2 regions of the Lentibacillus halophilus genome follow, and region 2 is predicted to be linked to the other one. Evidence: predicted binding sites of a transcription regulator. Region 2 holds the regulator's gene; the other holds the start of a gene.
What was found. Region 2 encodes LexA, which represses DNA repair genes until DNA is damaged. Its sites were predicted from a motif close to CGAACATATGTTCG; they were not measured.
Positions count from the first base shown of each region.

Region 1: the regulator LexA is predicted to act here: its motif matches at 3,367-3,380, upstream of ACZ5Q7_RS08230 (YhjD family protein).

Region 1 covers NZ_AP043750.1:1,671,465-1,684,368, reverse strand. The annotation lists gene addB (helicase-exonuclease AddAB subunit AddB) at 1-1,813, opposite strand, end outside; gene lepB (signal peptidase I) at 1,922-2,470, opposite strand; gene ACZ5Q7_RS08235 (TVP38/TMEM64 family protein) at 2,543-3,205, opposite strand; gene ACZ5Q7_RS08230 (YhjD family protein) at 3,398-3,787, shown strand; gene ACZ5Q7_RS08225 (competence protein ComK) at 3,735-4,256, opposite strand; gene ACZ5Q7_RS08220 (lipoate--protein ligase) at 4,449-5,444, opposite strand; gene ACZ5Q7_RS08215 (MBL fold metallo-hydrolase) at 5,507-6,250, opposite strand; gene yhfH (protein YhfH) at 6,351-6,479, shown strand; gene pepF (oligoendopeptidase F) at 6,652-8,454, shown strand; gene hemY (protoporphyrinogen oxidase) at 8,882-10,282, opposite strand; gene hemH (ferrochelatase) at 10,279-11,217, opposite strand; gene hemE (uroporphyrinogen decarboxylase) at 11,242-12,276, opposite strand; gene ACZ5Q7_RS08185 (transglycosylase domain-containing protein) at 12,365-12,904, opposite strand, start outside.
Region 2 covers NZ_AP043750.1:2,346,974-2,359,877, reverse strand. The annotation lists gene mutL (DNA mismatch repair endonuclease MutL) at 1-322, shown strand, start outside; gene ACZ5Q7_RS11690 (Dps family protein) at 375-824, shown strand; gene miaA (tRNA (adenosine(37)-N6)-dimethylallyltransferase MiaA) at 848-1,774, shown strand; gene hfq (RNA chaperone Hfq) at 1,821-2,045, shown strand; gene spoVK (stage V sporulation protein K) at 2,161-3,087, shown strand; gene hflX (GTPase HflX) at 3,153-4,397, shown strand; gene ACZ5Q7_RS11665 (methionine gamma-lyase family protein) at 4,394-5,617, shown strand; gene glnA (type I glutamate--ammonia ligase) at 5,787-7,124, shown strand; gene ACZ5Q7_RS11655 (DMT family transporter) at 7,317-7,784, opposite strand; gene ACZ5Q7_RS11650 (DMT family transporter) at 7,768-8,187, opposite strand; gene lexA (transcriptional repressor LexA) at 8,340-8,963, opposite strand; gene ACZ5Q7_RS11640 (YneB family resolvase-like protein) at 9,244-9,885, shown strand; gene ACZ5Q7_RS11635 (DUF896 domain-containing protein) at 9,966-10,199, shown strand; gene tkt (transketolase) at 10,284-12,287, shown strand; gene sirA (sporulation inhibitor of replication protein SirA) at 12,426-12,890, shown strand.

The DNA.
Region 1 (12,904 bases), 680 kb from region 2:
ACTTGACACCACTAATGCGCGAACGGTCAATGGTTCCGACGATAACATGATCGATGCTGGGTGGGACGTGGGCAAACGTGAGTGATTCGAATCCGGCTTCAACAGCCGAGCGAAACGTTTTGAGCGTCATCGTTTCATCGCCGGCCATTTCAACTATTTCATCAAACAGCTGAGTGACCGCATTCCACACTTGTTCTTGTTCCCGTCCCTTTTCCAGATCACCTTCTGAGTCATACATCTCCCGCATCTGTTCCAGTCGTCCAGGTACGTTCACCCGTTCCAAAAACAGATATATAGCCTCACATCGTTCACGTACGGTTTTTGCTTGACGGATCTCCCGGTCAAACTGCTGCAATGCCTGCACAACCTGGCTGCGATAGGCGTTAATTCGCTTTTGCGTCTCTATTTCCGCATCCGTCTGAGTAGAGCGATCAAAACCGCGGAAACGCTGGAAAATCCATTCATCCTCCCCGAGCCAACGCTCACGTGATCGAATGCCATATTCAAGGACGTAATTTTCCAATTCGTCAATCGCATCATCATTCAATGGGTATGTCGAATGAGCAGGCGGAATGAAGCCGGTTTTCAGCACGCGGAACACCGCATCATAACGCCAGTTACCGTCAACGACCTCCAGAACCGAACGAATCAGCTCAATCATTGAGTGATTCAGCATCGTACGTTTTTCATCAATAAATACCGGGATATCGTGATCACTGAAAATTGTTTCAATTAAGTCATGATAGACCTCGGTCTGACGCATAAATACAGCTATATCCCGGAAACGATAATGTTCCTCTCTGACGAGACGAAGAATCTCCTGAGCAACACCTTCCACTTCAGCTCGCGGATGAACCGCTTCGGCAATCTGAACGGGCGCTTCGCCTTCATAAACTGGTGCCGGCCGCACATCAAAATATCGCTCCAAATGAGCGAAATAGGGCCGGGTGTAAAATCTGTCAACTTCGGTCCCCAGTACGTCCGGCTCATAAGTTGAAATTCCGTTCGCCTGTGCGATTGTTTGAAGCACATGGTATGTTTCCTTCGTCTGATAGAATAAGTCAAGCTCAGAGGGACGTTCTACACCCGGAATATCCGTTGTTAATGCCACTGTCACTGACCGGCATTTTTTCAGTAAAGCTTTCACGACGAGTTGTTCTTTCGGTGACAGCTGGTGAAATCCGTCCATGTAGATGGTTGCGCCTTCCAACATCGGGGCATCTTTTATTTGATCGGCAAGCATCTGCAGTTGGTCCTCGCTGTCGACGTATTGACCTTGCAGAGCCATATTCAATTTTTCATACATATACGCCAAATCATTCAATTTACTGGCCAGTGTCATTTCACCTGGCTTCTTATGGACAAATTGTTTCATTTGTTCAACTTGCATATAAAGCATATCAGGGGTGATTCGATACCGTTTGAACTCAGTAATCATGGCTTCCAGTTGCTCAAGAAAACCTTGTTTTTCGAGCGTTTTCTGAAAAATGGTCCATTCGGTTTCCTTTTCTTCAATAATTTTCCTGAGCATCATTTGTGTACCGACCGAGCTGATAAATTGTCTTGTCCCGCCGCCGGTTTCCTGAAGCACGCGATAGGCCAGTCGTGAAAAGCTAACGACATGGGCACGGGTACTTCCCTCTATTTTCTCATCTTGAAACAGAGCATATTCCTGTTGAAACGTCATTTGATCAGGCACCATATAATAGATAGGCGCCCCTTGTGGATCAGCAGTCAACGCTTCTTTGATTTCATCCAAAATCTTTCCACTTTTGCCGGTTCCGGCTCTTCCCAGTAAGAATCGGAGTCCCATCTCTCCCGCTCCCTTAATGAAAAAATCAAACCTGTTCTCATTTTAGCAGAGAACAGGTTTGATGACACTTATCAATATATGTATGCTCTGGGCCCCTTCAGAGTCTGGTCAGCCGAAACCCAACTGAAGATCGGAAAAAGGCCAATACGTAATGTCCACTTTGCCAACAACGGTGTCAATCGGTATAAAACCGATTTTGCGGCTGTCCAGGCTATCTTTGCGATTGTCGCCCATAACAAACAATTTCCCTTCCGGCACCGTTGTCTTTCCGGTTGCTTCTTTCAATGTGAAATCACCGGTATAAGGCCTGATGGCGCTGGCTTTCTTGAACGATTTTAAAAACGGTTCTTTCATATATTCACCATTAATAAACAATTTATCATTCTTGTAAACAATGTCATCACCCGGCAAACCAATGACCCGTTTAACATAATCGTCCGTGTCATTGGCATGGAATACAATAATATCAAATCGATCCACATCCGTAAGATCGTAAACGACTTTGTTGACCATCAACAGATTGCCGTCATAAAGGGTTGGCTCCATCGATTCACCATTTACAATGTAGCTGGCAAACAGCTGTGACCGGAAAACGAAAGCCAGAACAACAGCCAATAAAATGATGGTAAAATATTTACGTATACTTTTTTTCTTCATAGCATGTTCCTCCAGGGTTTCGTTTTGCAGAAAAAGCAAGTGATTCTGCTTTTAACAGCATACCCCGGTCGTTTACTTTTTAACCTGATGTTTTTCCGAAAATTCTTTTTCTGTGGCTCTCCGATTTAACCGACGTTCCATATATTTCCCAAACACCCAGAACAATAGAATACATATTCCAACGACAATGGTTTTTACCGGATTTTTGGCGAATTCCAATATGCTGGATCCTACATACGCAATGGAAAAAATCATAACTGATTTGCCCATCAGGACCGCAAGAATAAATTGATGTGTGCTTATTCTGGATAACCCTGACACCACATTGATAACTGACGACGGTGAAAACGGAAAACACATCAGCAGAAACAAGGGGCCGAAGCCATGCCGTTCCACCCAGTTGGTCACCCGGTGCACTTGTTTGTTTCGACGAATGGCTTTGAACATGCGCTTATCTCCTAGTCGACGAATGACCAGGAATACGAGAATGGATCCAACACACGCTCCCAACCATGATAATATGAACCCTTTCCAAAGACCGTACGCCGCTGCATTGGCAAACACAAACACTACGAGCGGCAAGAAAGGCAAAAATGCTTCTATAAATGGTAAAAGGATTCCCGGCAGTGGACCAAGGCTTTCATATTCATTCAGTAATTCCAGGATATATTCATCCATCTTTCCCTGCTCCAGCCACAGCCTCCAATCCATCAGGCTGACGTTTAGCAAGTACATAACATCATTGTCCCCTCACCCATTCCATGCATCGATTCACAATTAGTATTTCTATCATCATTTTAAAATAAACGTCTACATCTGCCTAGCAGAATATAATTTTTTTGCCTCTTTCTTTTCATTTTAGTGTATTTTTTTGATTGTTTATCATATAATGAAATGGAACAAATGTTCGTTTACGGAGGAGATTCTATGCGCTATCTGACCGATGACGAATTACACCTTGCTTCACGGTTCTTATTTCTTTCCATGGCAATCACTGTCATACAGCAGGATATCCAGCATATTCAGGCCGGGACATTCAAAATAAAGGAGCCTTATCTTAACCTATTGGAAGCCATGAACACTAAAGCCATCAATGAACGCAATGATTTACGGAAAATGATGCGGGACAGAAACGTACAGGTTGTTGCGTTGAACAAGAGCCATTCTTTCTCATCCTACTTATTCGTTTGCAGCGGACGAGAGGAAAAACGAAATTACTTTAATCCGGTTATTCGCAAGCGAGTAAAATCAATTATGCAGGAACTTATGGATAAGGTTCAGCCACCACATCAACATGATCCCGCTGCGCATACTTAATGCGATTATCCAACATGTACCTGTATTGAGCCGTGCGCTGCACCTGATTAAGGATAGAGCCGAAAGATACGTCCAGCAAAATGGTTTTGCCGTTTTTAAAAATGATTTCTGTTTGCCGGTATGGACCTCTATTCACCTGTTCAATATGGGAATGGGCGATCCATGAACACTTGTGGCTGGATGGTGATGCGGTGGGAAAGAAATACATACCGCATGATGGAGCAATGGAGATCGGGGCCTTATGGGTAATGCCGCAAATACTGCGTGTACCTTCTTGACGACCTTTGAGACTCGAACCAAAAAATTTGCACGCATTTTCCATAATCTTGCTTGGGGTGTTTTCCACTATCCATGTTCCCTCCTCTTCCAACACCATGGCTGATGGCTTTGTATGGTTTTCGGGGGCCGCCACAATGGCCATCGTAAGCGGAGTAACTTCATATGTCGATGAATACATATTATTGATCATTTAATTTTCATCCTTTCATTGGCATGAAAAGAAAGAGGCATGACTATAATTTACCAGATTTTTTGCAAAAATGATAGAGGAAATTCGATTTTCATAAAAAAAGGACCAATACCATTCAGCGTCGGCTGGACAGAGTTGATCCAAATAGATGATGCGTTCGGAAATAGATGTCACATGAACGTCTGTTTCCATTCAATAAAGCAAACCAACGAACTCATCTCTCGAAATTTTACCGAGATAGTAGGAAACATCAACGTCGGCAAGTGCTTCGTCAATAGCCTTACGCTCATGACGGACACCGGTAAGCTTGTCCTCCAGTTCGCTGATTTCACCCAGTCCGAAAAAGTCTCCATAGATTTTACAATTTTCGATGATGCCATTCTTTACATCAAGCCGCACATCAACAAGGCCTCCGTCAAACTTATGTGACGCCTGTACGTTGAACTTCGGTGATCGCCCAAAGTTCCATTCCCATCTCTGATAGCGGTTTTCGGAAATGTTGTGGATCTCCTCCCAATCCGCTTCAGTCAATTCATAACGAGGGACATCGTTCACATCGTCCACATCAAAAACATATTTCAAAATCAATTCTTTAAACGATTCGATCGATATTTTTTCATCGAGATACTCGGAAATGTTGGCAACGCGACTGCGAATGGATTTGATACCTTTTGATTCGATTTTTTCTTTATTAACATTCAAAGATTCCACAACATTTTCAATAGCGGAGTCAAACATCAGTGTTCCATGGCTGAACATACGCCCTTTGGTTGAAAACATCGCATTCCCGGAAATTTTCCGTCCTTCAACAGCAAGGTCGTTACGGCCCTTCATGTCGGCAGGCACACCCAATTTATTCAAGACATCAACGACAGGCTGAGTGAATTTGGCAAAGTCCTGAAAGCTTTCCCCATCATCCTGTGTAATAAAACTAAAGTTAAGATTCTGTTCATCATGGTAAACCGCACCGCCACCGGAAAGACGCCGGACAACCTTAATATCATTTTCCTCCACATAGTCCGTATTAATTTCTTCCACACTGTTCTGGTTCCGCCCAACAATAATCGAAGGCCGGTTAATATAGAACAGCAGATATGTATCCTCTTCCCCGAAATGTTGTAAAATGTATTCCTCGATCGCCAAGTTAACCATTGGGTCGGTGATACCCTGATTATCAATAAATTTCATAGCAACGCCCCCTTGACTTAAATATTCCATATCTATCAGTGTAACCGAAATGGTTATACCATTCAAAAGTTATTATTTTTTTCCCAAGTCAGTCCTTCCCGCGCCAAATAAATGTCTCCGGAAAAATACACGCCGGCCTCATCAATTAGATCATGCGTATTACGATAGTGCGGCAGATGGCTAAGCAGCAATTCACCGACATGCGCCCCTTCTGCAATGGAGGCCCCTTCTTCACTTGTCATATGGCCTGCAACCGATCCGTTTTGATCCGCATAAAAATTACAATCCGTTATAAGAAGATCAGCGTCTTTGGCAAAATTCATCCATGTATCCATAAACGCTGTATCTGCTGTATAAACAATCGTCGTGTCGCCATCCGTAATGCGCATCCCGTAACACGGAACCGGATGAATAGTCTTCAGAAAAGTGATCGAAAACGGTCCGATCACCAATTCAGTATCCGGATCATAAGAAACACCTTCCGTAAATTTATGAGATAATTGACGAAAATGGTCGTTATCGTCCGTGTGTCCATATATCGGCAGCACACCCTTCTGTCCTGTCAAATAAGACTGCACGAGCCAAGCATGCTGCAGAACACCAATATCCGCCGCGTGATCGCTGTGATAATGTGAAAGGATAACCGCATCCAAATCCATCACATGTATCTGTTTTTGCAGTTTGGACAACGAACCACTGCCGGCATCCACCAACAGATTAAAACCATCTTTTTCCAATAAATAAGCAGACGTCGCACTATCCTGAGCCGGGTAAGCCCCCCAGAAACCAATAACGGTCAGCTTCACCTGTAATCACCTCGATTTTTAATTTTTGTTGTAACACAGTATTGACTTTTAGCATACTGTTATATTACAATATAAATAACAAATCAAAGGGGGATGCCATATGTATAACATTGTTGAGTTTTTCCGTAACCTGCCGGAGAAGAAGTGCCATCATTGCGGCCATACCATGCATGAGAAAGCCGACTGCTATGGCAACTTATGCGATGAATGTGATCATCCTGCTCTATGATCACCCATCTATTTCCATTGTACGTTAAACCTATATTTTCTTTCCACTGATACAGCTATGCACACAGCTGTATTTTTTTTTGGCGAAACGGTGGGGGAAATCATATTATTTCCATCTTGTATCGTTTATAATTGGATATGAAAACCAATCATATCAGGGGAGGAGTAAGGTAATGACTGCCAATCGGAACGTCCGCTCGGAAGTACCGGAAGAAGAAACATGGGATTTAACCGACCTATTTGCAACGAGAGAAGCATGGGAAAAAGAATTGAACGCCCTTCAGGCCAACGTCAGTGATGTCACCCAATATAAAGGAAGACTGACAACCAGTGCTCAGCAGTTATTAAACGGACTAAAAGCAAAAGACCATTTCGAAAAACGGCTCATCCGCGTTTCCACCTACGCCAGTCTGAAAGCAAGCGCCGATGGATCGGACCCCCAAAACCAAGCCGATTCGGCCAAAACGGCATCGGTCATGGCTGCTGTCGGGGCAAAGCTGGCATTTGTCGAAAACGAACTGCTGGCGCTTTCCCAGGACGCGATTGATTATTTTCTATCAGAAGAACCGGAATTGGAAACGTACCGAAAAAGCCTTAAGGACATACTGGAGAAAAAACCGTTCACCCTGGCACCAGAAATAGAAGAAACAGTCGCAGCACTTGAGGAGATACATAACGCCCCCTATATGATCTATGAACGCAGCAAAGCCTCGGATATGTCGTTTGAACCGATCACGGACAGTAACGGCGACCAATGGCCCATGTCCGAATCCCTGTTTGAGGACCGTTATGAAGGATCACCGGATACAACGATTCGGCGGCAGGCATATGACACGTTTTTTAAAACATTGAATCACTACAAAAACACCTATGCCGCAACGTATGCCACGGAAGTTACCAAACAGGTGACCATGGCACGTCTACGTTACTTTGATTCGGTCACGGACATGCTGCTGCACCCGCAGCAAGTCACGAAACCTATGTATCACCAACAGCTGGATATCATTCAGGACGAGCTGGCACCGCACATGCGCCGGTTTGCCCGTCTAAAACAAGAACAACTCGGACTCAAAGACATGCATTTTGCCGACCTGAAGGCACCTCTTGACCCGGAATTTAATCCGGAAACAACGTATGATGAAGCAACAGACACCATCCTTGAGGCGCTGCAGGTGATGGGACCAGAATATAGCAGCATCATAGAAAAAGGCATTAACAATCGCTGGGTGGACCGGGCAGACAATATCGGTAAACAGTCCGGAGCGTTCTGTGACCCCCCGTATGACGTCCATCCTTATATCATGATGACATGGACCGACACCATGCGGAGCGCTTTTGTATTGGCACACGAGCTTGGGCATGCCGGTCATTTTTATCTGGCAGGCGAAAACCAGTCCCTTGTCAATACAAGTCCATCCACTTATTTCATCGAGGCACCGTCCACCTTGAATGAATTGCTACTGGCCGATCATCTGCTTGCCAGAACTAACGACAAACGAATGCGACGCTGGGTTATCAGCCAGCTTTTAGAAACGTACTATCACAACTTTGTCACCCATCTGCTTGAGGGCGAATTCCAGCGCCGCGTGTACACACTGGCTGAAGAAGGAACAGCATTGACAGCATCTATTTTGACGGAACAGAAGAAAGAAGCCCTGCAAAACTTCTGGGGCGATGCGGTAACCATCGATGACAAAGCAGGACTAACATGGATGCGTCAGCCACACTATTACATGGGGCTGTACCCGTATACGTACTCAGCCGGACTGACCATCTCTACCGCCATGGCCGGACAAATCCGGAATGAAGGCCAGCCTGCCGTGGATCGCTGGCTTTCTGTTCTAAAAGCCGGCGGCACCTTGAAACCGCTTGAACTCGCCAAAAAGGCCGGCATCGATATGTCCAGTCCAGACGCTATCAAAGAAGCCGTCGCTTATGTTGGACAGCTCGTCGATGAACTGGAAGAAAGCTTTTGAATAAAGAAAGGGACTGGGATAAGATTGAACAAATCCTTTCTAAACACGAACAATATAGTTAAGACGTAGTCACCGCTCCGGAAAAACACTACGCTTTCACCTTGCCAGGCACAAGCGCGACATCTGTTCAAGCTTCCTTTGGTCGCTTTCACAGTGTCTTCTTTGCCGCGGGCGCTGATAAGCCTCCTCGTGCTCGTCGCGTTGCAAGGTTATTCGTCGAAGCCTACGCTCCTCGCAGGTCGCAGCCTACTCATGGAAGCTTTGCTTTGTGCTTATCGCACTGCGGGGTCTTATCTAGGCTTTTCATCCCGCAGGAGTCTCCGTGTTTTTCCTACGCTAAATGAAAATCCGAACTGATTCAGATTTTTCGCGAATCATAGTTCGGATTTTTATTTGACTAAACGTCTTTTGTCCCAGCCCGTTTTTTCTAGTTTTTTAAAAAATCAAGAACGTCTGCGACGGCTTGTTCTCCTTGGCCGATACAGTCCGGGATGCCGACGCCTTCATAGGAGCTTCCGGCCAAAAATACACCGGGAAGTTCTTTGTGCATCGATGCACGGACATGCTCAAGCATATCGTTATGACCGACTGTGTACTGCGGCATTGCATTCTTCCAACGGCTGATAACACTGAACTCAGGCTTTTGTGTTATATTCATGGTTTTGTTTAAATCATTCAGCACAATGTCGATCATGTCATCATCCGACAGATTGATCACATCCTGATCATCCGGTTTACCAACATAACAACGGACAAGCGCTTTGCCTTCGGGTGCCGCATTCGGCCATTTTTTATGAGTCCAGGTGCATGCCGTAATGCGATAATCGCTGTTTCGTGATACAACAAAACCGGTTCCGTCAATATCCTGCTTGATAGCAGATTCATCAAAAGCCATGGCCACATTCGCAACCGAATTAGAGGGAATCTCCTGAAAGCTGTCAAACAGATCAAATTGACTGAAAACTTTAGGCACGGTATAATGCGGTGTGGCCATCACAATCGCATCTGCTTTATGAACATCGCCATTGCTCAGAAGCACGTGATAACCGTGCTCTTTTTTCTCAACATGATCAATTCCGGCATTTTTTTCCACAATATCACCCAGAGACGCTTCAAGTTCCTCGATTAATGTTTCCAATCCGTTTTTGAAAGAAAAAAACACACCTTGTTTTTTTCCGTCGTTTTTGGTTTTTGGTTTTGGGTCGGTTTCCTGAAGCCCTTTAATCAGACTGCGGTACGTCTGTTCCAAATCGTAAAAGTTCGGGAATGTCGCCTTGATGCTCATCTCATCGATATTACCAGCATATATACCGGACAAAAGGGGCTCAATCTGATTTTCCACCAGTTGATTGCCAAAACGGCGTCGGAAAAAGCTCCCTAATGACTGATCCCCCTGTTTCCCCCTTGACATAATCAAATCCATTCCTGTTCGTAACTTTCCTGCTGGTGACAATATGCCTGAGAATAAAAAGGGGCGGATTTGCTTTGGAATGCCCATATAGGATCCTTTTGGCATTTTGTGTAGCTTGTCATTGACGAGAATATAAGACTGCCCTGTCCCATTTCGGACAAGTTGATCGTGAAGGCCGAGTTCATACGCCAGTTTCACAGCAGGTTGTTTGCGGGATAAGAATGAATCGGGCCCCTGTTCAATGACGAACCCGTTACGGCGAATTGTTTTTATCTTACCACCGAGCCGGTTGCCCGCTTCAACTAACGTCACGTCATATGGCAAATCCTTTTCCGCGATTTCTTTTTGCAAGTAGTAGGCAGTTGTCAAACCTGTTATGCCACCGCCTGCTATCAGTATTTTTTTATGTGTGCTCATTGGACTTCACGCTTCACTTTCTTCATCACGACATCAGCAAGAGTTGCGATAAACTGCGGGTGGCTATTCGGCATTTCCGGGCGGTGATAGTTAACACCAAGTTCATCACAAACCACCTTGCATTCATAATCGTTATCATACAATACTTCGAGATGATCAGCAATAAACCCGACCGGTGCATAAACAAATGACTCGTAGCCTTCCTGTTCATAAAGTTCGCGAGTCAGATCCTGCACATCCGGGCCGATCCATGGATCAGGGGTGTTTCCCTCGCTTTGCCAACCGATCGCATAGTTATCGATGCCTGTCGCTTCGGAGATAAGCCGTGCTGTTTCCTTGAGCTGCTCCGGATACGGGTCGCCGTCTTTCAGAATCTTTTCCGGAAGACTGTGCGCGGAAACGACCAGCACGGCTTTATCCCGCTCGTCAGCCGGCATACGGCCATAAACAGAGCCGATTTGATCAGCCCAGTACTTAATAAAGCCCGGCTCGTTATACCAGCTTTCAACTGATCCTATGTCAATCCCATAGTTTTCTGCGATATCATTAGCACGTTTGTTATACGATTTGACACTGAATGTGGAATAATGCGGCGCCAGAACAAGCGACACAGCTTCTGTAATACCGTCATCCGCCATCTGTCGGACGGCATCTTCAATAAACGGATGAATATGTTTCAAACCTATGTACGCCTTGAATTCAACCTCATCCTGCATCGAATTCAATTGGTCTTCAAGAGCTTGCGTCTGTTCTTCGGTGATTCTGGCTAGTGGCGAAATACCTCCAATGGCTTTATAGCGGTCTTTCAAATTCTGAAGTTGTTCCTCTGTCGGTTTTCGCCCACCGCGGATATCCGTATAATACGGTTCAATATCTTCTTCCTTATACGGTGTCCCATAAGCCATAACGAGCAGTCCCAATTTCTTTTTTTTCATTTTTACTGCACCTCTGCTTTCATCTTAGCGCTTGGCGTACGTGTGAATCAATGTTGTCAGTTTTTCAAGTGTTTCCGGTTTAACGTCCGGCGTAACACCATGTCCGAGGTTAAATACATGGTTCCCATCCGCGACACTTTCATCAAGAATCGCTTTTGTTTTCGTCTCAATCGTCTCCCAATCACTGATCAGCACAGCCGGATCGAGATTGCCTTGCAGCACTTTGGTAATCCCCATCTTTCGCGCTTCGGTAATGGATGTACGCCAGTCAAGCCCAATGACATCAACCGGAAGGTCATTCCATTCCAGCAGCAAATGCCGCGCGCCAACACCAAATATAATCAGCGGCACCTGTTTTGTCCGCAGTGCGGAACAAATACGATGCATCACCGGTTTGATGTAATAACGGTAATCATCCACACTCAGTGCACCAACCCACGAATCAAAAATTTGCACCGTTCTCGCTCCGGCATCAATCTGTGCTTTCATATAAGCAATGCTCATCTCCGCCAGTTTATCCATTAATGCAAACCAGACGTCCGGCTGGCTGTACATCAATGCTTTTGTTTTACTGTAATTTTTGGACGGACCGCCTTCAATCATGTAACTGGCAAGTGTGAACGGGGCCCCGCTAAAACCAACGAGCGGCACATTTAGCTGTTCTTCTGTAAGCAAACGAATCGTATCGAGTACATAGGACACATCCCGCTCGGGGTCAAGCATGCCCAGTGCCTCCACATCCTGAAAATTCGTGATCGGATTGTCGATTACCGGGCCGATGCCTTTTTTAATTTCCACTTCCATTCCCATTGCCGGAAGCGGGGACATAATATCCTTGTACAAAACAGCCGCATCCACCCCATAGTGCTCGACCGGTAAACGAGTCACATAAGCACAAAGTTCCGGCTGATGTGTAATTTCAAACAGCGAATATTTTTCTTTCAGTTGCCGATACTCCGGCTGCGAGCGACCCGCCTGACGCATAAACCAAGCGGGTGTATAATCTGTTTTTTCCCCATTATAGGCTTTGATAATGGTATCATTAATGTTTGTAGTCACTTATTTTCACCCTTATTAAAACGTATCTCATCTGTATTCACTATAGCGCTTTCCAGCTGTACTGCATAGCAACCAACGACGATTGTCATCATTTTGTCTTATTCAGAGAGAGTTTGACCGTATTGGACTTCTTGCCTTCCTTATCTGTCAACGGGTTGTACGGGACCACGTAGTATCGGGACGAGTCGAAAAATGGGAAAGGCTTAATCGTATACTCGTTATCTCCTTTTACTTTGCCAATTTGTTCATCCGAGCCGTCTTCCTCCCGATAAATACGATAAACGATTCGATCATCAGCAGACTCCGTCCATTCCAATGTTCCTTTCAGAAATGACAGACCGCCAAATGAATGATTCCCGTGTAATGTTATGTTTGTTGGTAAGTCTATTGGTTCCGGTAAATCTGAAACATTGGCGGGCTTATCAAAGGAAGCTGTCAACGGGGTTTGGTTGTTCATTTCAGACAAAATAGCCTTTGTTAAACGTGTCGGCGCTTCACTGCCAGTTGTCAGATAATGGGTCTTATCGGATGTGTCATATCCTATCCACGTAGCCATGGCATACTTGGGCGTAAATCCTGCAAACCATGCATCCTTGACGGCCCCTTCCACATGCGGATGCTGTGTGGA
Region 2 (12,904 bases):
ATTTGGACAACAGTCATACATTATACGATCCTTACCGGTTTGGTTTCCAGATGGACTGGAAGAAGATATCATCCGGGGAATGATTGAACAAATGATACAACGGGAAACCATCAATATCGAGGCAATCCGGGAAGATGCGGCTGCCTTGATGTCCTGCAAACGGTCGATCAAAGCAAACCATTATTTAAATCAAGAAGATATGACAAGACTACTGAACGACTTGCGACAAGCGAACGATCCGTTCACATGTCCGCATGGTCGTCCTGTCATCATTCATTTTTCGTCTTACGAACTTGAAAAAATGTTCAAACGGGTTATGTAGACAGTGTTTAAATGGAACACATTCCGAGCATAATAAAAGCGGGGTGTTTCAAATGGATAATCAAAAGCTTATTAACTTTTTGAATCAATTATTATCCAACCATTTTGTCATGTATGTCAAGTTGCATCGTTACCACTGGTTTGTACAGGGGCCGCATTTCTTTCAACTGCATGATATGTTTGAAGATATGTATACGGCAATGGCCAATGATATTGATGTGATCGCAGAAAGGGTGTTGATGATTGATGGCAAGCCATTGGCCACCATGAGCAAATACATAAAAGAAGCAACACTTGATGAAGCCTCAGCCGATGACAAAGAAAACGAAATGATAGCGCGGCTGGTGACCGATTATCAGCAAATAATTAAGGAAATAAAAAAAGAAGGAATACCATACGCATCGGAAGAAAACGACGGACCAACCATGGATTTACTGATTACTCTTCAAGGCAAGATGGAGAAATATGTCTGGATGTTGGGGGCCTATCGAGCGTATGAATAAATCATTATTATAGGGGAATGCTAATGAAACAAACAGTCATTGCCATTGTCGGACCGACTGCCGTGGGCAAATCACGAGTTAGCGCGGAAGTGGCCAAAGCGTTTGATGGGGAAATCATTAGCGGTGATTCCATGCAAGTATATAAAGGACTTGATATTGGCACTGCCAAAATTTCAGAAGAAGAAAAACAGGGAATCCCCCATTACATGATAGATATCCTACATCCTGATGAAGCCTTTTCGGCAGCTGACTTTCAACATTATGTCCAGCACAATATTCAGCACATTGCGTCCAAGCACAAATTGCCGATTATTGCGGGAGGCAGTGGCCTTTATATACAAGCAACGCTATTCCATTATAATTTTTCGGATCAGCGCCGGGATAAGCACGTAACCAAACAACTGGAACAAGAATTGGACACGTACGGGGCTGTTCGTCTCTACCAACGTCTTCAACGACTGGATCCGGATCAAGCGGCCAAGATTCATCCGAATAATCATCGCAGACTTATTCGCGCATTGGAAATCTATGAAACAACCGGACGAACCATGTCAGAATATCAGCAGAATCAGGTGAATGAAAGCGATTATCATCCGATTTTTATCGGTCTTGAAATGGACCGTGATCAATTGTATGAGCGAATTAACAGTCGAGTGGACAGAATGATGGCTGATGGATTGCTCGATGAAGTACGCCGGTTGTATGATCATGGATATGGCGATTCGCAAGCTATGCGTGCAATCGGCTATAAAGAATTTGTTCCCTATTTTAAAGACGAACAGACTCTTGAAGAAAGCATACGGTTATTGAAGCGCAATTCCAGACGCTATGCAAAAAGGCAATATACGTGGTTTAAAAACAAACTGAACGTTCACTGGTACACCATTACACCGTCGACAATGGAAGCAACCGTTGCAAAAATTTCAAATGATTTAGCAGGAATGTTATAAAGTATATAGAAATAGTTATGTACAGATAGAAAGAGGAGGAAAAATCATGGCGCAATCAGTAAATGTTCAAGATCAATATTTGAATAAATTAAGAAAAGAACATATTTCAGTAACGCTTTTTTTGACGAATGGATTTCAACTGCGTGGTGTACTGAAAGCATTTGATAATTTTACTGTACTTATCGAAACAGATGGAAAACAGCAACTCATTTTCAAACACGCCATTTCCACATTTGCCCCTGTTAAAAATGTGTCCATTGAAAAAGAATAACATACCAAACGGGCGCTTTCATGCGTCCTTTTTTTGCTTACAGATATGAAGAAATAGGCACCTGTCACGTCTTCCATTCCTGTCGCGTATACTATCGTGACGAAGGGGTGATGACGTGGAAACGCAAAAAAAGCGAAACAAAAACGGGCAAATCAATATTATTTTGCAGGATAAACAGAGTGCACCGCTTGAACAAAACGGTGATAGGCAGCTATCAACAAATAATCCGTTTTCTCATATTGATTCGGCGTTTTCGTCGTTCATCGGAATGAACGAACTGAAAGAAACCATTAAAGAAGTATATGCAACCATTGTCGTTAACAGAAAACGAAACGAAATGGGTCTCCCCGGTTCTAATCAAGTCCTTCATATGTTATTTAAAGGTAATCCTGGAACAGGCAAAACAACGGTAGCACGAAAACTGGCGGAAATGTATCATAGTATGAATTTGCTTTCCAAAGGGCATTTCATTGAAGCGGAACGTGCCGATTTGGTCGGTGAATATATCGGGCAGACCGCACAAAAGACGCGGTCAGTCATTCAAAAGGCTATGGGAGGCATTTTATTTGTTGATGAAGCATATTCATTGGCACGCGGAGGCGAAAAGGACTTTGGAAAAGAAGCTATTGATACCCTTGTGAAGCATATGGAAGACCGTCATAACGATTTTGTGCTTATATTGGCCGGATATCCGAATGAAATGGATCGTTTTCTGACGCTTAACCCCGGATTAAAATCAAGGTTTCCATTTATTCTCGACTTTGATGACTACGATATCGACCAGCTTATGAATATCGCCAAACAAATGGTGCAGGAACGGGAATATGAACTGACCAGAGAAGCTGAATGGAAATTGCGAACGCATTTATATAAAAAAAAGCGGGAAACATCTGTTAATTTTTCCAATGCGCGCTATATTCGCAATGTGATTGAGCAATCCATTCGATATCATGCCGTACGATTGTTAAATCAAGAGGCTTTTTCGGCAAATGATCTGATCTATTTAACCGGGGCTGATTTGACCCTTGAGATCCAAGCTTGACATTGTTGTACATCGCAAACTTTGCTATGATGATTGAGGAATTCTGTACTGGATGTGATAAACCGATGATGGAACGAGTATTGATTATCGCGGTAGAATTGCCGCACGACCGTAAAGAACGATTCGAATCCTCGCTTGCAGAACTTGTGTCTCTATGCCATACAGCTGATGGATCTGTCGAAGAAACGATTACGCAAAAACGTCAAAAGATTCACCCTGCATACTATATCGGTGAGGGAAAACTTGCAGAGATAAAGGAAATCGCCGAACAGTTGAATATAGATGTCATCATTTCCAATGACGAATTATCACCGTCTCAGCTGCGGAACTTAACGGATCAATCCGGTTTTCAGATCATTGATCGAAGTCAACTCATATTGGATATATTTGCTAAACGGGCACGTACCAAAGAAGGCAAACTGCAAGTAGAGCTTGCCCAGCTTGAATATACATTGCCAAGACTGCGCGGGAAAGGGGAAGAGATGTCGCGTCTTGGAGCCGGCATTGGAACGCGCGGTCCCGGTGAAACAAAATTAGAAACCGATCAACGGCATATCAGGAGACGAATTGACGATATTAAACGGCAATTAAAAATAGCCGATCGCCAACGGGGGCAATACCGGGAGCGACGAAAAAGCAATGACGTTTTTCAGATAGCCCTTGTAGGTTATACAAACGCAGGCAAGTCCACTCTTTTTAACCAACTTACCAAAAGCGATTCAACTTCTGAAAATTACTTGTTTGCCACACTTGATCCACTGACACGGCAGATTCAGCTTCCTTCCGGTTTTCAGTCGCTTATCACCGATACAGTTGGGTTTATTCAAGATTTGCCAACATCTCTGATAGCCTCTTTCCGCTCCACACTGGAGGAAGTATCGGAAGCTGATTTTATTCTTCACGTGGCTGACGCAGCAAGCCCGGATTTGCAAAGGCAGCAGGAAACCGTGCAATCCATGCTGAATGAATTAAAAGCGGATCATTTACCGATATTGACTGTTTACAACAAAAACGATTTGCTGACAGAAGATTTTATACCAGTGTATCATCCGAACATCGTGATGAGTGCTTACGAATCGTCAGATATTCACATGCTGCTAAAAAAAATCGAGGAGATCTTACAATCGGAATGGCGCTGGTTTTCGGTGAACCTGGATCCGGCAGAAGGAAAATGGATGCATCGTTTGGAGCGAGAAACCATTATTACGAGACAATCGTTTGATGACAGCAAAAACATGTATGCGATACAAGGGTATATCCGGCCTGACCATCCACTCAACGGGGTACTGAAGGAGTTTCAAAACCAATGACAGACGACTTAATGACACAAGCCGAAAAAGACTGCGCACAAGTTCATGACAATGTATCCACAATCGTTGAACGCAATCAGAAACGTGTCTTGGATGCTTTCATTAACAACCATGTCAGTGATACCCATTTCCAATCAACAACCGGTTATGGGTATGATGACATTGGACGTGAAACACTCGAAGCCGTATATGCGGAGATTTTCGGGGGAGAAGATGCCCTTGTCAGGCCGCAGATTGTCTCCGGCACACACGCTATATCGACAACATTGTTCGGATTGCTCAGACCTGGTGATGAATTGCTCTATATTACTGGAAAACCATATGACACACTTGAATCGGTCATTGGCACCAACGGACAGGCAGCCGGTTCTCTGGCTGATTTCCATATTGCCTATGACCAGGTTGATCTGATGGATAATGGTTCGGTCGATTTTCCGGAAATTAAACGCAAATTATCAGAGAATACAGGCATTGTCGCCATTCAACGCTCAAAAGGATATGATGACAGACCTTCCTTCACCATTAATGAGATAGCGGAGATAGTTGCTTATGTTAAATCGATTAATACCAATGTAACAGTCTTTGTTGACAACTGTTACGGGGAATTTGTTGAAGAGCAAGAACCGTTGCACGCAAATGCTGATATCATCGCAGGTTCGCTTATTAAAAATCCGGGTGGCGGTATTGTACGTGCCGGAGGATATATTGCCGGGAGGGGAGACCTCGTGCAGCAATGCGCCAATAGACTTACTGCCCCGGGTCTCGGGAAAGAAACAGGTGCGACGTTGCATACGTTGCAGGAGATGTTTCAAGGCTTATTTATGGCGCCTATGATTGTTGGAGAAGCCTTGAAGGGTGCCATCTTGACAGCGCGATTTCTGGAATTGGCCGGATTCCATACATCACCGGATTATCAAGCTGAGCGCACAGATTTAATACAGTCGGTAACGTTCCACTCTTCTGAACAAATGATTGCTTTTTGTCAAGCCATCCAACAAAACTCACCGGTCAATGCTTTTGTAACACCTTATCCAGCTGCAATGCCTGGGTATGACGATGAGGTCATTATGGCTGCCGGTACATTTATTCAAGGCGCTAGCATTGAACTGACAGCAGATGGCCCGATTCGACAACCATATATGGCTTTCATACAGGGTGGGCTGACCTATGCTCATGTAAAACTGGCATTGACGGCTGCCGTCACAACACTTGATGATTAAACTAATCAAACCGTTGAAAAAGAGCTTGTATAGGGCTCTTTTTTTATTGCTGTCGAAGGTACAACGCCATTTGACAACAGTGGAAACATTTGATACTCTACTTTATTATATTGATATAGGAATAACTCTATCAAGATAAACCAATGACACATATTCAGGAGGAACATGAATGTCCGATCACTTAACCAGAGAACAAATTATGAAACGAATTGATGAAGAAAACGTCCGATTTATCCGTCTTCAATTTACAGATATGCTGGGAACGATAAAAAATGTTGAAATTCCACTCAGTCAACTTGATAAGGCATTAGACAACAAAATGATGTTTGACGGCTCATCCATCGAGGGATTTGTCCGAATTGAAGAATCAGATATGTACTTGCACCCAGACCTGGATTCATTTGTGGTTTTCCCATGGACATCGGAAAAAGGGAAAGTGGCTCGATTTATCTGTGACATTTATAATCCGGATGGTAGCCCATTCGCAGGCTGTCCACGATATAACTTGAAGCGTAATCTCAAAAAAATGGAAGAGCTGGGTTTTGATGCTTTTAACATCGGAACAGAACCAGAATTCTTTTTGTTTAAGTTGGATGAAAAAGGCGATCCATCGATGGAACTGAATGACCGTGGCGGTTATTTTGATTTGGCTCCAACGGATTTGGGAGAAAACTGCCGTCGCGATATTGTTTTAGAATTAGAGGAAATGGGATTCGAAATTGAAGCATCTCACCATGAAGGGGCACCAGGCCAACATGAAATTGACTTCAAATATTCAGATGCCGTCAAGCATGCTGACGATATTCAGACATTTAAGCTCGCTGTAAAAACGATAGCCAGAAAACATAATCTACACGCAACATTTATGCCGAAACCTTTGTTTGGTGTTAACGGCTCCGGCATGCATGTTAATATGTCTTTATTCGCAAATGGAGAAAACAGTTTTTTTGATAAAAATGGTGACATGCAGCTCAGTGATGTTGCCTATCAATTTACAGCCGGTATGATTAAACACGCGACCAATTTTACAGCTGTAACAAATCCGACTGTTAATTCTTATAAACGACTGGTGCCAGGGTATGAAGCACCATGTTATGTTGCCTGGTCCGGGGCAAATCGAAGCCCGCTCGTCCGCATTCCTTATTCTAGAGGATTGAGTACCCGAATTGAAGTAAGAAGTGTTGATCCATCAGCCAATCCATACTTGGCAATGTCTGCATTGCTTGCAAGCGGACTCGATGGCATTGAGAATAAACTAACCCCACCTACAGCTGTTGATCGAAATATATATGCAATGGATCGTAATGAACGTGAACAAAACGGCATAAAAGATTTGCCTGAGACATTAATGGAAGCCTTACGGGAACTTCAGAAGGATCCGACGATTGTTGACTCACTTGGGGAGCATCTTTACGGACATTTCATGGAGGCAAAAGAAATTGAGTGGGATATGTTCCGTACGACTGTGCATCCTTGGGAAAGGGAGCAGTATTTGAGTTCGTATTAACATTGGTATGTCAAAACAATGTATCGTGACAACCTTATATAAGCAAACACCCACAAAATATGACTTCTTAACATACCGTCCATGCAAGATTAAATGGGCGGTATGTTTTATGGATGCACCAAGCTTCCCGTAGTTGAGGTAATAAAATATAAAGATAAAGATATCAATACATTAATTGATAATAATTAAACATCAGTGCTGGGGTGCTTTTCGACTCTGTTTTCGACGCTGATGGGTTGCAAACATAACGCCGCCTACAATAAACAGTGAACCGATTATTTCAGGACCGGTAATCGGCTTTTGCAGCAAAATAACCCCCATTATCATAGCAGCAAACGGTTCGAGATTGGATAAAATGGATGCCTTGGATGCATCGGCGTAACGAATGTTTTGATTCCATACCAACGTGGCAATGCCATGAACAACAATGGCTGTCCCAATCAAAAAGGACCAGCTTTGCCAATTCCCGTTCAATTCCACAGGATCATCCATGACGAATATGACCGGAAGAGACACAATAAAACCCGTTACATTGGAATAAAACGTCGTACTGACTGGGTCTATGCGCTGCGACAATATCCGGGTAATAATAATCAGTATAGCAAAAGAGATCATTGTGGCAACAATCCACATCAAACCTGGTTCAAAGTGGAATACCACTCCTCCTTTGCTCACTACAAAGTAAATACCAATGATTGCAATAAAAGAACCAAAAAGCATACGTGATGTGAATGGTTCTTTCAAAAAAGCGGCCCAAAAATCCGGTCAATATAGGAGCTGTGGCAAGGATCAACGCTGAAGAAGTGGAATCGGCCGTAACAAGCCCTTTAAAAAAAGTCAGCTGATTTATAAATACCCCGACAACACCAAGCATAAGAATCCATTTCCAATCTCGGATTGAAACTTTCTGGAGTTTTTGTCTTGATAAAACGAAGACAATAAGGAAAAGAACGATGAATAATAATCGGAGCGATGTCAAGACCGCTGGGGAAAAGTCGTTCACAAGTATTTTTCCGAAAACAAAATTGCTTCCCCAAGCGGACACACTGAATGTCAGCCACATATACGTCCTAAACATACAATCTGTCCTCTCTATTCTCATGCTTCATGATGCTAACTGCTATATTCTTACCAATAAAAAGGACATGTACAAATCAATCGGCAATCATAAACATGTTATATAACTCTCATCATAACAAAACTATCCAGTACTTTTCAGTCAATATTGCGATACAGTCCGACTACTTTTCCCAAAATGGTCACATGATGATAAATGAGTGGATCCATCGTGGCATTTTCCGGTTGCAGACGTACGTGATCTTGTTCTTTAAAAAACCGCTTAACTGTCGCCTCATCTTCTTCTGTCATAGCAACCACTATATCCCCGTTTTGCGCCGCATTCTGTTGTTTAACAATAACCATATCCCCATCAAGTATTCCGGCTTCGATCATGCTTTCCCCTTCAATGATTAAGACGAACAAATTTTCCTCGGTACCTGATACCGATCCAGGCAGTGGTACAAATTGTTCAATGTTTTCTACAGCTGTAATCGGCAAACCTGCTGTTACTTTACCGATGACGGGTGCATATCGTGCTTCTTCCCTGGGGATCTGACTTTCTTCAGACAAATCCAACACTTCAATAGCTCTTGGCTTCGTGGGATCCCGTCTGATATATCCTTTGCTTTCAAGTCTTGCTAAATGCCCGTGTACAGTTGAGCTTGATGCGAGTTCAACTGCCTCGGCGATTTCCCGAACAGACGGCGGATAACCTTTCTCATATACGCGTTCTTTTATAAAATCCAAAATTGCCTCTTGTCGTTTAGAGAGTTTTGTCATCTATTTAACACCCCGTGAATAGAATTTATTAATGAAAGTTTATCACGGAGACTTTAAAAAAGCAAACATAAGTTCGAAAAAAGAGCTTGACAAGATCACATGTTCTTATACAATAAGAGTTAAATATGCGAACAATAGTTCTTAATTTGGAAGGGGACGATTCAAATGTTTGAAAAAATGACGAAAACAGATGTATTTTATTTGGTGGCATTTGCATTTGCATTAGGTTTTTTATATGTTGCTTTAATAATAAGTGCGTAATATAAAAGGGGACTTTGTGTTGACAGCCATCATTTATTGCCGTGTGAGTACAGATAAATCAGCGCAGGAAACGTCACTGAAGCGCCAAAATGACGAATTGACAGACCTTGCAGCCCGTTATCATTTTACCATTGCCGAATCTATCGAGGAAAGATCCAGTGGTTACGACATAAATAGAGACGGTATTTTTCAAATGCTCGATTACTTTTCCTCAGGCCAGGCTGACAGTCTACTTATACAGGATGAAACAAGATTAGGGAGGGGAAACACGAAAATTGCCCTTTTCCACCAACTTCATAAAATGAACGTCAATATCTATACCATCCAACATAATGGTAGACTGGAATTGTCTGAATCCGATTCTATGGTCCTGCATATAGTAAGTATCGTGGAAGAGTATCAGCGTAAAATTCATAATGCAAAAATTAAACGAGGTATGAGGAAAGCTGTTAACAACGGCTTTAACCCGGGCAATAATTTAACCAATCGCGACAAGGCCCCGGGTAAAGAACGTAAACAATTTCCAATGGATGAAGTTGTACGCTTAAGGGAAAACCATCAAATGACATTTGAGGAGATTGCCCACACCTTAAATCAACTAGGACACCCGGTTTCAAAGGCTACTGTGAACAGGAGATATCAGGAACATCAAAAGACTTGATAATGATGCACGTGAAGCGTAATATGTACCAATAGAGTACCATTACTGTTTTCATTTTCATCGGTTCCGGGAGGTTAAATATGATATCACAAGAAAAGCTGGACCGCATAAATAAACTAGCCAAAAAATCCAAGGAAGAAGGTTTAACAGTAAAAGAGCAGTCGGAACAAAAAACATTACGCGAAGAATATTTGCAAAATGTGAGAAAATCATTTAAAAATCAACTTAAATCCATGAAAGTAAAAGATCCGGCAGGACAAGATGTTACACCTGAAAAGGTTCGTGATTTGCAAAAAGGAGACAACAAACGCTGAACTTCCTTTATATACTTGTTGGATAGCCGGATTCGTTATAGAATTAAGAAGGATAGGAATACAAGGATAGAGAGGGGTATTATATTGTCGCAATATACCGAGCAATTATCGATTAATGCCATTCGCACTTTGGCCATTGACGCAGTTGAAAACGCCAGTTCCGGTCATCCCGGACTTCCCATGGGTGCTGCGCCAATGGCTTATACATTGTGGACTGATTTCATGACCCACAATCCCCAAAACGCCAAATGGTTCAACCGGGATCGTTTTGTTTTGTCTGCCGGGCATGGTTCCATGTTATTGTATGGACTGCTGCACCTGTCCGGATATAATGTAACCATTGATGACTTAAAATCTTTCCGTCAATGGGGATCCAAAACCCCAGGACATCCAGAAGTGCATCATACGGATGGCGTGGAATCCACGACCGGACCTCTTGGACAAGGATTGGCGATGTCGGTTGGAATGGCAATGGCCGAAGCACATCTAGCGGGCACTTACAACAAGCAGGAATTTCCTATTATCGATCACCACACATATGCACTTGTCAGCGATGGTGACATGATGGAAGGCATATCGCATGAGTCAGCATCACTAGCCGGTCATCTGGGGCTTGGCAAACTAATTGCATTGTATGACTCCAACGACATTTCACTTGATGGAGATCTGAATCGATCATTCTCCGATAATACTGAAGAACGATTCAAAGCGTACGGATGGCAAGTTCTGCGTGTGGAAGACGGTAATAATTTGGAAGAGATCCGGCAAGCCATCACAAAAGCAAAAGAAAATACAAAGCAACCGTCGTTAATTGAAGTCAAAACCACTATTGGCTTTGGGTCACCGAACAAATCCGCATCAGCTGATTCCCACGGGGCCCCGCTTGGTGAAGATGAAGTGAAATTAACAAAAGAGCATTATGAATGGACATTTGATGAATTTCATGTTCCTGATGAAGTGTATCAGGACTTCCAAGAGAAAGCAGCCCGAAAAGGCGCTTCTGCTGAAGAAAACTGGAACCGTTTATTTGAAAATTATAAGGAAACATATCCTGAAGCAGGTGCTGAGTTGGAAAGCGCTATAAAAGGAGAACTGCCGAAAAGTTGGAACGAAAACCTACCAATTTACAGCACAGATGACGATGCCAAGGCGACGCGTGCCACATCCGGAGAAGTGCTCAATGAAGTTTCAAAAGCTATTCCATACCTCTTCGGTGGGAGTGCAGACCTTGCTGGATCCAATAAAACGACTGTTAAAGGCGAAAATGACTTTTCAAATAAAAATTACACCGGCAAAAATATTTGGTTTGGTGTCCGGGAATTTTCAATGGCAGCTGCAGTCAATGGCATGGCACTTCATGGTGGAATAAAACCTTATGCAGGAACATTCTTTGTATTTAGCGACTACATGCGACCAGCAGTACGGCTTTCAGCTATTATGAACAATCCGGTCACATATGTCTTTACACATGATTCCATTGCTGTGGGTGAAGACGGTCCAACACATGAACCGATTGAACAACTGCCATCACTCAGAGCTATGCCAGGTCTTTCTCTTATTCGCCCTGCCGATGGAAATGAAGTTCAGGCAGCATGGAGACTGGCACTTGAGTCAAAGGATCAACCAACAGCACTTGTACTGACGAGACAAGGTGTTCCAGTATTGGAGGGAACAAAAGAAAATGCGTATGAAGGTGTTAAACGAGGCGCCTACACCGTGAGTGCGTGTGAAAAAGACACGCCGGATGCACTTCTTCTCGCTTCAGGTTCAGAGGTTCAACTTGCCGTCAGGGCAAAAGACGCACTAAAGGAAAAAAATATTGCTGTGAATGTTATAAGTATGCCTTCATGGGATAGGTTCAATAAACAGGATGATACGTATAAAAACCGTGTTCTTCCTCCCGATGTAAAGGAAAGGCTTGCCATCGAAATGGCTGCTCCATTTGGTTGGGAAAGATATACAGGCGATCATGGAGATATTATGGCTATCGATCAATTTGGTGCATCTGCAAAAGGTTCTGAAGTAGTTGAAAAATATGGTTTTACAGTGGATAATGTTGTGAAACGTGTTCAAGCACTTCTCGACTGATCCCCTAAAAGTGACTTCCATTTTACGGGAGTCACTTTTTTATGATCATCGACAAAACTAGTTCTAGTTTGCTACGCGAAATGACAACGTTTTTAAAATAGAATTGGTATATTGACAAGTAAAAGAGGAGGGATTCGGTTGAACCATTACTCTATTTACTGGATCAGAAAAGAATTTGCGCACTTTTTTTATTACAAAAGTGAAATATTATATCGGTTCATCAAAAGTTATGAACATGATCGAAACAGGGAAGACCTCGCTTCCCAATTCCAATATATCACACAAACATTTCCATGTAGTTTACTAACAACCCATATAACAGAATGTCTTCCATCTGATACCGTTGCCATAAAGAACAATGATTTGTTGAACATTTATGCGAACGACGAACGCTATATTTCTTTACATATGGAAAAAAAACGTATAAACTTTCGTAGTGACATCATATATGATGCTGAAGATTTGCTGTTTCCCGCTTTACGGTCTTTCCAGCCTTATTTGTTTGTTGTTGGAAACAATACGGAAGATTTTGGCTGGGTATCACCGGTATGCCGGTTGACAAAAATGGACAAAATTGGACAAGTATTGTATTCATGCCTCTGATTTACTATACTATA